DNA from 2 places in the Pseudomonas sp. UTLPPB19802 genome. Region 2 is predicted to be linked to the other one. Evidence: riboswitches for the same ligand, from Rfam matches in the RefSeq annotation. Region 2 holds a riboswitch; the other holds the start of a gene.

Region 1 (3,978 bases), 2.2 Mb from region 2:
AGCCGTGCTGGCCGATGAATGCGCCCTGGGTGAACGGTGCCGGCAGTCTGCTACCCTGGGCGAAGGTCAGTCCGAGGGAGGCGGTGTGAGGGCCGACGGCGTAGTCGGGGGCGATGGCCTTGGCCACCATGGCCGGGTCCGACGGTGATACCCGGACATCCACGTGTTGCCCGTAGTAGCTGTAGGGCCAGCCATAGAAAGCACCGTCCTTCACCGAGGTGATGTAGTCCGGTACCAAGTCACTGCCAATCGCGTCCCGCTCGTTGACCGCCGTCCATAGCGCTCCGCTCTGGGGTTCCCAGGCCAGGCCATTGGGGTTGCGCAAGCCGGAGGCGAAGATCCGCTGCTTGCCGCTCGCCGGGTCAACCTCCCAGATCGCCGCACGGCCCTGTTCCTTGTCCAGGCCGTTCTCACCGACGTTGCTGTTGGAACCGACGGTGACGTAGAGCCTGCTGCCGTCCCGGCTGGCGATGACGTTTTTGGTCCAGTGGTGGTTGAGGGTGCCGCCGGGCAGATCGACGACCTTCTGTGGCTGGGCCTTGATTGCGATTTCGCCCTCTTCGTAGTGAAAGCGCAGCAGGGCATCGGTGTCGGCCACATACAGGTCATTGCCCACCAATGTCATGCCGAACGGAGAGTTCAGGCCTTCGATGAAGGTCGTGCGTGTTTCCGCGATCCCATCGTGATTGGCATCGCGCAACAGGGTGATGCGATTCGCGCTGGGCACGCCGGCTCCGGCGCGATCCATGACCTTGTTTGCAATCCAGCCGCGCAGCCCCTGATTGTCATCGGGTCTGGAGGGGGCATTGCTCTCGGCGACCAGCACATCGCCATTGGGCAATACGTACAGCCAGCGTGGATGGTCGAGGTTTTCGGCGAATGCGTTGACCTGGGTTCCGCTGGCAGCCATGGGGCGGGTGCCTTCGGGCCAGCCGACGGCCGGGGCGATGTTGACTGTGGGAATCAGGGTCTTGTTCGGTTCCGGGAGCTTGGGCGATGGGCCGGTTCCATCGGACACAGACAGGCTGGAACTTTCGCCACAAGCAGCCAATCCGCTGGCAAGCAGAATGATCACGGCGTGTTTCTGCTGGAACATGTTGAATCTCCATTAATCCTTGTATTTGCCCAGCAGTAGATGGGGTGGATTGACGCAGGTTCAATCCCTCCTTTGGCGAGTTGCTCCTGGCCGCCTTGGAAATGGTCATCCGTCATGACAGGTATTCCCGGAGCTCGTTGGGCAGGGCCAGATATCCAGGGCCCCGGTGATGGGTTCGATGAGCAAGGCCGCCACGGCGTCGGCACCGACCTGGCCCATTTCGCCTGTTCATGTCCCGGTTCGCCGAGGTTGGCGGTCGGCTTCAATTGACGCTCCCCCCCCAACCCTCTAACCTTCGCGGTTTGTTTCAGGTGCTCTGTGGCGATCCGTCGACAGGGTGAAACAGGGAAGCCGGTGAGCCCTCAGGTAGGCGCGAGCCCGGCGCTGCCCCCGCAACGGTAAATGAGTCAAGACTGCGCTTTTTGCCACTGTGCCACTGGCACGGGAAGGCGCGCGGTCCCGCGTTCGCGCCGCTCATGAGTCCGGAGACCGGCCTGATCCATTCCACAGCGTCACGGCGGGCGATGCTGGACGGCTTCGGCCGTGCCTGTGTCTGCTCGCCGTTTGCCTTATCCAGCCCCAACGGAGAGCTGCCATGAACGAATCCCCCGATCGCGACGAACGCCACCTGGCGCGCATGCAGCGCAAGAAGGCGGTGATCGACGAGCGTATCGCCAACGCCCCGAATGAATGCGGCCTGCTGCTGGTGCTGACCGGCAACGGCAAGGGCAAGAGCAGCTCGGCCTTCGGCATGCTCGCCCGGGCCATGGGCCACGGCATGCAGTGCGGCGTGGTGCAGTTCATCAAGGGCCGCAACAGCACGGGAGAGGAGCTGTTTTTCCGCCGTTTCCCCGAGCAGGTGCGCTTTCACGTGATGGGCGAGGGCTTCACCTGGGAGACCCAGGACCGCCAGCGAGACATCGCGGCCGCCGAAGCTGCGTGGGCGGTCTCTCGGGAAATGCTCGCCAATCCGGACATCGGCCTGGTGGTACTGGATGAGCTGAACATCGCCCTCAAGCACGGTTATCTGGATCTGGACCAGGTGCTCAGCGACTTGCAAGCACGACCGCCGATGCAGCATGTGCTGGTCACCGGCCGCGGTGCCAAGCCGGAACTGATCGACCTGGCCGACACCGTCACCGAAATGGGCCTGCTCAAGCACGCGTTCCAGGCCGGGATCAAGGCGCAGAAAGGCATCGAACTATGAGTCAGCCGCGTCATTGCCCGGCGGTGCTGATCGCCGCGCCGGCTTCCGGCCAGGGCAAGACCACGGTGACGGCCGCGCTGGCGCGCCTGCACCGGAACCAAGGGCGCAAGGTCCGGGTGTTCAAGTGTGGCCCGGACTTTCTCGATCCGATGATTCACGAGCGTGCCAGCGGTGCGCCGGTGTACCAGCTCGACCTGTGGATGGTCGGTGCCGAGGAAAGTCGTCGGTTGCTCTGGGAGGCGGCGGGCGAGGCTGACCTGATCCTGATCGAAGGCGTCATGGGGCTGTTCGATGGAACGCCGTCGAGCGCCGATCTGGCGCGGCACTTCGGCGTGCCGGTGCTGGCGGTGATCGATGGCACGGCCATGGCCCAGACCTTTGGTGCCCTGGCCCTGGGCCTGGCGCGTTACCAGGCGGACCTGCCGTTTGCCGGGGTGTTGGCCAACCGGGTCGGCACCCCGCGGCATGCGCAATTGCTTGAAGGCAGCCTGACCGAAGGCCTGCGCTGGTATGGCGCACTCTCCCGCGAGACCGGGATCGAGCTGCCGAGCCGCCATCTCGGGCTGGTCCAGGCCAGCGAACTGAATGATCTGGACCGCCGCCTCGATGTTGCGGCCGAGGCCCTGGGGGCCAGTTGCGAAGTCGCCTTGCCGCCGGCGGTCGAGTTCGCAGCACCGCAGGTCGTCTCCATCGAGCCGCTGTTGGCCGGAGTACGTATCGCGGTCGCCCACGACGAGGCGTTCGCTTTCATCTATGGCGCCAACCTGGATCTGTTGCGGACATTGGGCGCTGAGCTGAGCTTCTTCTCGCCGATTCACGATCACGGGCTGCCGGACGCCGATAGTCTGTACCTGCCGGGTGGTTACCCGGAGCTGCACCATCTGACACTGACGCAGAACCAGCTGATGTTGGCGGCGATCCGTGCGCACCATGCCGCAGGCAAGCCGCTGCTCGCCGAATGCGGCGGCATGCTTTACCTGCTCGATGCGTTGACCGACGTCGACGGCCAGCGTGCCGAACTGCTTGGCCTGCTGGCCGGCGAGGCGGTGATGCAGAAGCGCCTGGCGGCCCTGGCCTTGCAGACCGTGGAACTGCCGGAAGGCGTGCTGCGTGGGCATACCTATCACCACTCGTTGACCAGCACCGAGCTGACGCCGATTGCCCGTGGGCTGAGCCCCAATGGCGGGCGCGGGGCAGAGGCGGTCTACCGTGTGGGGCGCACGACTGCCTCCTACGTGCATTTCTATTTTCCGTCCAATCCCCGGGCGGTTGCCGCGCTGTTGGCACCGCAGTCGGTGGATTGCTCTCCTGATCATGCCAAGGCCGGCGGTTTCGATGTGGACGCAGGCTTGCCGGGATGCCGGGCCACTGCGAAGAGGCAATGACAGACAAGGTTTTTTCCCTAGAGGAGCGCGAGGCAATCTACCGCGCCATCGCCGAGCGCCGCGACATGCGGCACTTCGCCGGCGGCACGGTGGCGCCAGAGCTGTTGGCGCGGTTGCTGGAAGCTGCACACCAGGCACCGAGTGTTGGCCTGATGCAGCCCTGGCGATTCATCCGGATCAGTGATCGCGCCTTGCGCGGGCAGATCCAGCAGTTGGTGGAAGAGGAGCGGGTGCGTACTGCCGAGGCCCTGGGCGAGCGCTCAGATGAGTTCATGAAGTTGAAGGTCGAG
Region 2 (3,978 bases):
AAATGGCGGATCTGCTCACCGATGGCACCGTACAGTGAAGGGTCCCCGGAGTGCACCCGGGCGACATCCTGTCCGCGGGCGTCGGCTGTCTTGATCAACTCGATGATCTGTTCCAGGTGCAGCTCGGCACTGTTGATCACCTGGTCGGCGCGGTGGCCGTCCAGCACTGCCATGGGTACCAGGGAGCCGGCGTAGATGATGACCGGGCAACGGCGAATCAGTCGCTGGCCCTTGACGGTGATGAGTTCCGGATCGCCGGGCCCGGCACCGATGAAATAGACGGTCATAAGCTTCTCTGAGCGGGATTTGCGCAAGGTCGTGCGTGCCAGTCACTCGGTACTCACCTGATGGTTTTCAGGTGCGGAGTCTGGGCCTACATGAATAACGCTCATGCAGGAAAGGGTGATTATCGAGGGTTTTGTCCTGTCCAGGCCAGCGCAAAGGTGGCCTGAGGGTGTTTCTGTCGTGAAATCAGCAGGCTTGCCGGTTCCTGGCCCAGCTGTTCGGCCAGGGCCAGCGCGGCACTTTCGGCGATACCATGGCAGCCGGTATGGGCGAATACCTGGCTGGAACGATGAGTCAGCCGTGGCTCGTAAGGTTGCAGCGCGGCGGCACTGAAGAACACCAGTGGTAGTTTCAGGTACCGGGCCAGCTCAAGCAGTCCCGGTTCACTGTGTTTGCCGTCGATGCTGGCCAGGCCCGAGATGTTCGCCGGGTCGATTCGGTGAGCCAGCAGGGCGTCTTCCAGCAACCCCAGCAGGATCGATGCCTCGCAACCTTGCCGGCAGCCGAAACCAACCGCGAGGGTTGGTTTCGTGTGGGGTGTTGTCATGCCGGGTATTGGCCGTCTTGTCTGCGGCGGAACATCCAGGCACTGATCAGGCCCAGGGCCAGCCAGAACACGGCGTTGGTCAGTTGCGAGGCGATCTTGAATTGTGCTTCCAGTGCTTCCGGCGCCAGGCTGGAATGTACCTCGGGTTGGGGAGCGCCGATCACATGGGGCACCACGACGATCGCCACGCCCAGCAACTTGATCGCCCAGTGCCGGCCAAACACCACCAGGGCGATAGCCACGGCGGTGGACGCCGCGGTGCTGGCCCACCAGATTTGCCGTTGCAACAAGTCTGCGGCGGCGGTGCCGGGCAGTTCCGGTGGCAGTCCGAGGGTCGGTGCCAGGCAGAAGGTTGCGTAGCCGGCCAGGCCCCAGAGCAGTCCCTGGGACGCGCGATTGGGCGCACGCAGGGTATAGAGCCCGGCTAGCATCAGGGCGAAACCGACCGCCACCACCAGGTTGCCGCCCGTTGTGGACAGCACGCGCTGCCAGCCATCTTCCGGTTCCCAGGCCTCTTCGTCGTGGCCCTCATGGCTGTGGCCGGCCATGGCCGTATCGGTGTGCTCGTGGCTCTCGCTGGCGGGGGCTTTTTCATAGGTCTCCGCCTGGAGAATCAACGGCGCGACCCAGAAACTTTGCAGCAAGGTCAGCAGCAGGGCGGCCAGCAGTCCGCTGAAACCGGCGGTTTGGGCAATACGCTTGATCATGGCCGGGTTCTCAGTGGCACGGGAAGGCAGCGCTGTGGCGCGTGTCGTGGGCGGCGTTGTGAACGGCGTCGATGTGCGAGAAGCCGGCGAAATACACCAGCAGGGCGCCCAGTACGCTGGCACCGATGGCGGCGACAAGGCGTTGGCTGCGGGTCGATGTAGCGGCGTTGGAATGGCTGGCGGTGGTAACGGACATGGCGCTTCCCTCTGGATTTTCAGCGGGCGGCCAAGCGCAGAAAAACCTCGCGGGTCGGGCCCGGAGGTTTCAACAGCGCCTGCCCACCGCAGGTTTGTCATTCGATTTTCCGGGCCGGTCTCCGGGCTCGCGAGGGGTTCCAGCCTGGCTCGAACCTTCCAGCATCACCTTCCCATGCCGAATGGCACAGTGGATCTGACGCTTCTCTCGCTTACCGTTGCGGGGGCAGCACCGGACTGGTCAAGCGTGATGAAGCATCCGCCGACGCACCGGTTTCCCGTTTCACCCTGTGAAGGGCACCCAGAACAGACGCGTAGGAAAACATGCCGTCGGCCGATGCGTCAACCGCGTCGACCGGTGCGTCGATGCTGGCTGAAGGCTTGGCAATGTCCAGCAGGCAGCTCAACTTAAAGTGAATTCTAGAAATATAAATATCAGTTAAAACATGGAGTTATATGATGCTTTTTATCTTGTTTCTAAGTTGGTCGATCGAAAACGGCTTGCCGATCACCTGCATGCCCGCAGGCACCTCAATGCTTTCGGCGTAGCCGCTGGCGAATAGCACCGACAGTTCTGGGCGGACCTGCCGTGCGCTCCTTGCCAGGTCACGGCCATCCATGCCCGGTAGTCCGACGTCGGTCATCAGCAGGTCGATGCTCGTCGCCCGGTTGTTGAGTATTTCCAGGGCCGAGTCGCTGTCGCTGGCCTCCAGCACATTGAATTCCAGCTCCTCGAGCACGTCGACGATCAGCATGCGGACAATGGCATCGTCTTCGACGACGAGGATGGTGGAACTGGCTGCACACATAGGATGGTCTTCCGGGAAAATGAACGCGGGGTAGGCAGGGCTGCCTGTCTTTGCATTGGTAAGCGGCCGAGCGGCACAAGTTCTGCTTCTTATACAAAAAAAGTCTGCTGTATAAGCGTTGAGGATAGCGGGTCTGGTTGATGCTGGGCAGTGCACAGCCGGAAAATGCCTTCTACGCTGTGAGAAAAATGAATCTTTTCCTCAGAATTACGGCAAAATCCTTAATTTTCAAGACTTCCTCCGGGGCCCGAAATGAATTCACCGTCTTCGGTTGATGAGCAAAGCTTCCGCAAACTTCTGAGTCGCAACATCAGTCTGCCCTTGGGCGTGGGTGTGCTCAGCGCAGTCTTCTTCGTTTCCCTGATCACCTATCTGCTGTCGGTGATCCAGTGGGTGCAACACACCGACCGGGTGATCAATAACGTCAACGAGGCGATGAAACTGTCCGTCGACCTGGAAACCGGCATGCGCGGTTTCCTGATCACCGGCGATGAGCATTTCCTCGACCCCTATGAAGTCGCCAAGCCGAAGATCGTTGCCGGGTTGCGCGGTTTGCAGGAGTTGGTGGCGGACAACCCGCAACAGGTCGACCGCTTCAGGCGTATCGAGGCCTTGCAGGACTCCTGGACCGAATATGCGCAGTCGATGATCGATCTGCAGCGCTCCAAGGGCGACTACCGCGAAGCGGTCAAGGCCGGACGTGGCAAGCGCCTGACCGATGAAATCCGCAGCGAATATGAAAATGCGATCGAGACCGAGCAGCAGCTGCGCCTGGCGCGCAACGACGATGTTCGGCGTACGACCCTCTGGACCATCGCCCTGTACCTGACCTTCGTGCTGGGCCTGAGCGCAGTTCTGGCTTATGTCGGAAGAAAGAATTTATTAGATCTTTCAGCGTCTTACAGCAAGAATCTCATGGCGCAACTGAAGAGTTCGGAGCACCTGGAAAAGCAGGCCTGGCTGCGTGACGGCCAGACCCGGTTGTCGGCGCAGATGCTCGGCCAACTGAGTCTCAGCCCGCTGGGCCGCAATGTCCTGCAGTTTTGTGCCAACTATCTGGGCAGTGCGGTCGCCGCTGCCTATGTCCGCGAGGAGCACGGTGGCTTCCGGCGCATTGCCTCCTATGGTTTTTCCCGTGAGCAGGAGCAGCATCGGCAGGATATCTTCACCGATGAAGGCGTGGTCGGGCAGGCTGCCAGCCAGGCGCGGCTGATTCGTCTCGACGAGGTTCCGGAAGATTATTTCAAGGTCAGTTCCGGTCTTGGCGAGGGCTTGCCGCGCAGCGTGGTCGTGGTACCAACCACCAACGACGGGCAGGTCAACGGCGTGATCGAGCTGGGTTTCCTGCGTACGCTGGGCGAGCGTGACATCGACCTGCTGGAACTGATCGCCGACAGCATCGGTACCTCCCTCGAAGCAGCCCGTTATCGCCAGC

The links. Region 2 has a riboswitch for cobalamin ahead of AC6I6U_RS19545 (CbtB domain-containing protein). Riboswitches for the same ligand answer to the same signal wherever they lie in the genome.
Region 1: another riboswitch for cobalamin. It lies ahead of cobO (cob(I)yrinic acid a,c-diamide adenosyltransferase); the one in region 2 lies ahead of AC6I6U_RS19545 (CbtB domain-containing protein).

The regions. Positions count from the first base shown of each region.
Region 1 covers NZ_AP048545.1:6,704,678-6,708,655, reverse strand. The annotation lists gene AC6I6U_RS29515 (PQQ-dependent sugar dehydrogenase) at 1-1,096, opposite strand, end outside; cobalamin riboswitch at 1,389-1,608, shown strand; gene cobO (cob(I)yrinic acid a,c-diamide adenosyltransferase) at 1,692-2,303, shown strand; gene AC6I6U_RS29505 (cobyrinic acid a,c-diamide synthase CobB) at 2,300-3,688, shown strand; gene bluB (5,6-dimethylbenzimidazole synthase) at 3,685-3,978, shown strand, end outside.
Region 2 covers NZ_AP048545.1:4,536,270-4,540,247, reverse strand. The annotation lists gene cobM (precorrin-4 C(11)-methyltransferase) at 1-287, opposite strand, end outside; gene AC6I6U_RS19555 (cobalamin biosynthesis protein) at 407-832, opposite strand; gene AC6I6U_RS19550 (CbtA family protein) at 829-1,539, opposite strand; gene AC6I6U_RS19545 (CbtB domain-containing protein) at 1,550-1,735, opposite strand; cobalamin riboswitch at 1,831-2,054, opposite strand; gene AC6I6U_RS19540 (response regulator) at 2,187-2,543, opposite strand; gene AC6I6U_RS19535 (response regulator) at 2,796-3,978, shown strand, end outside.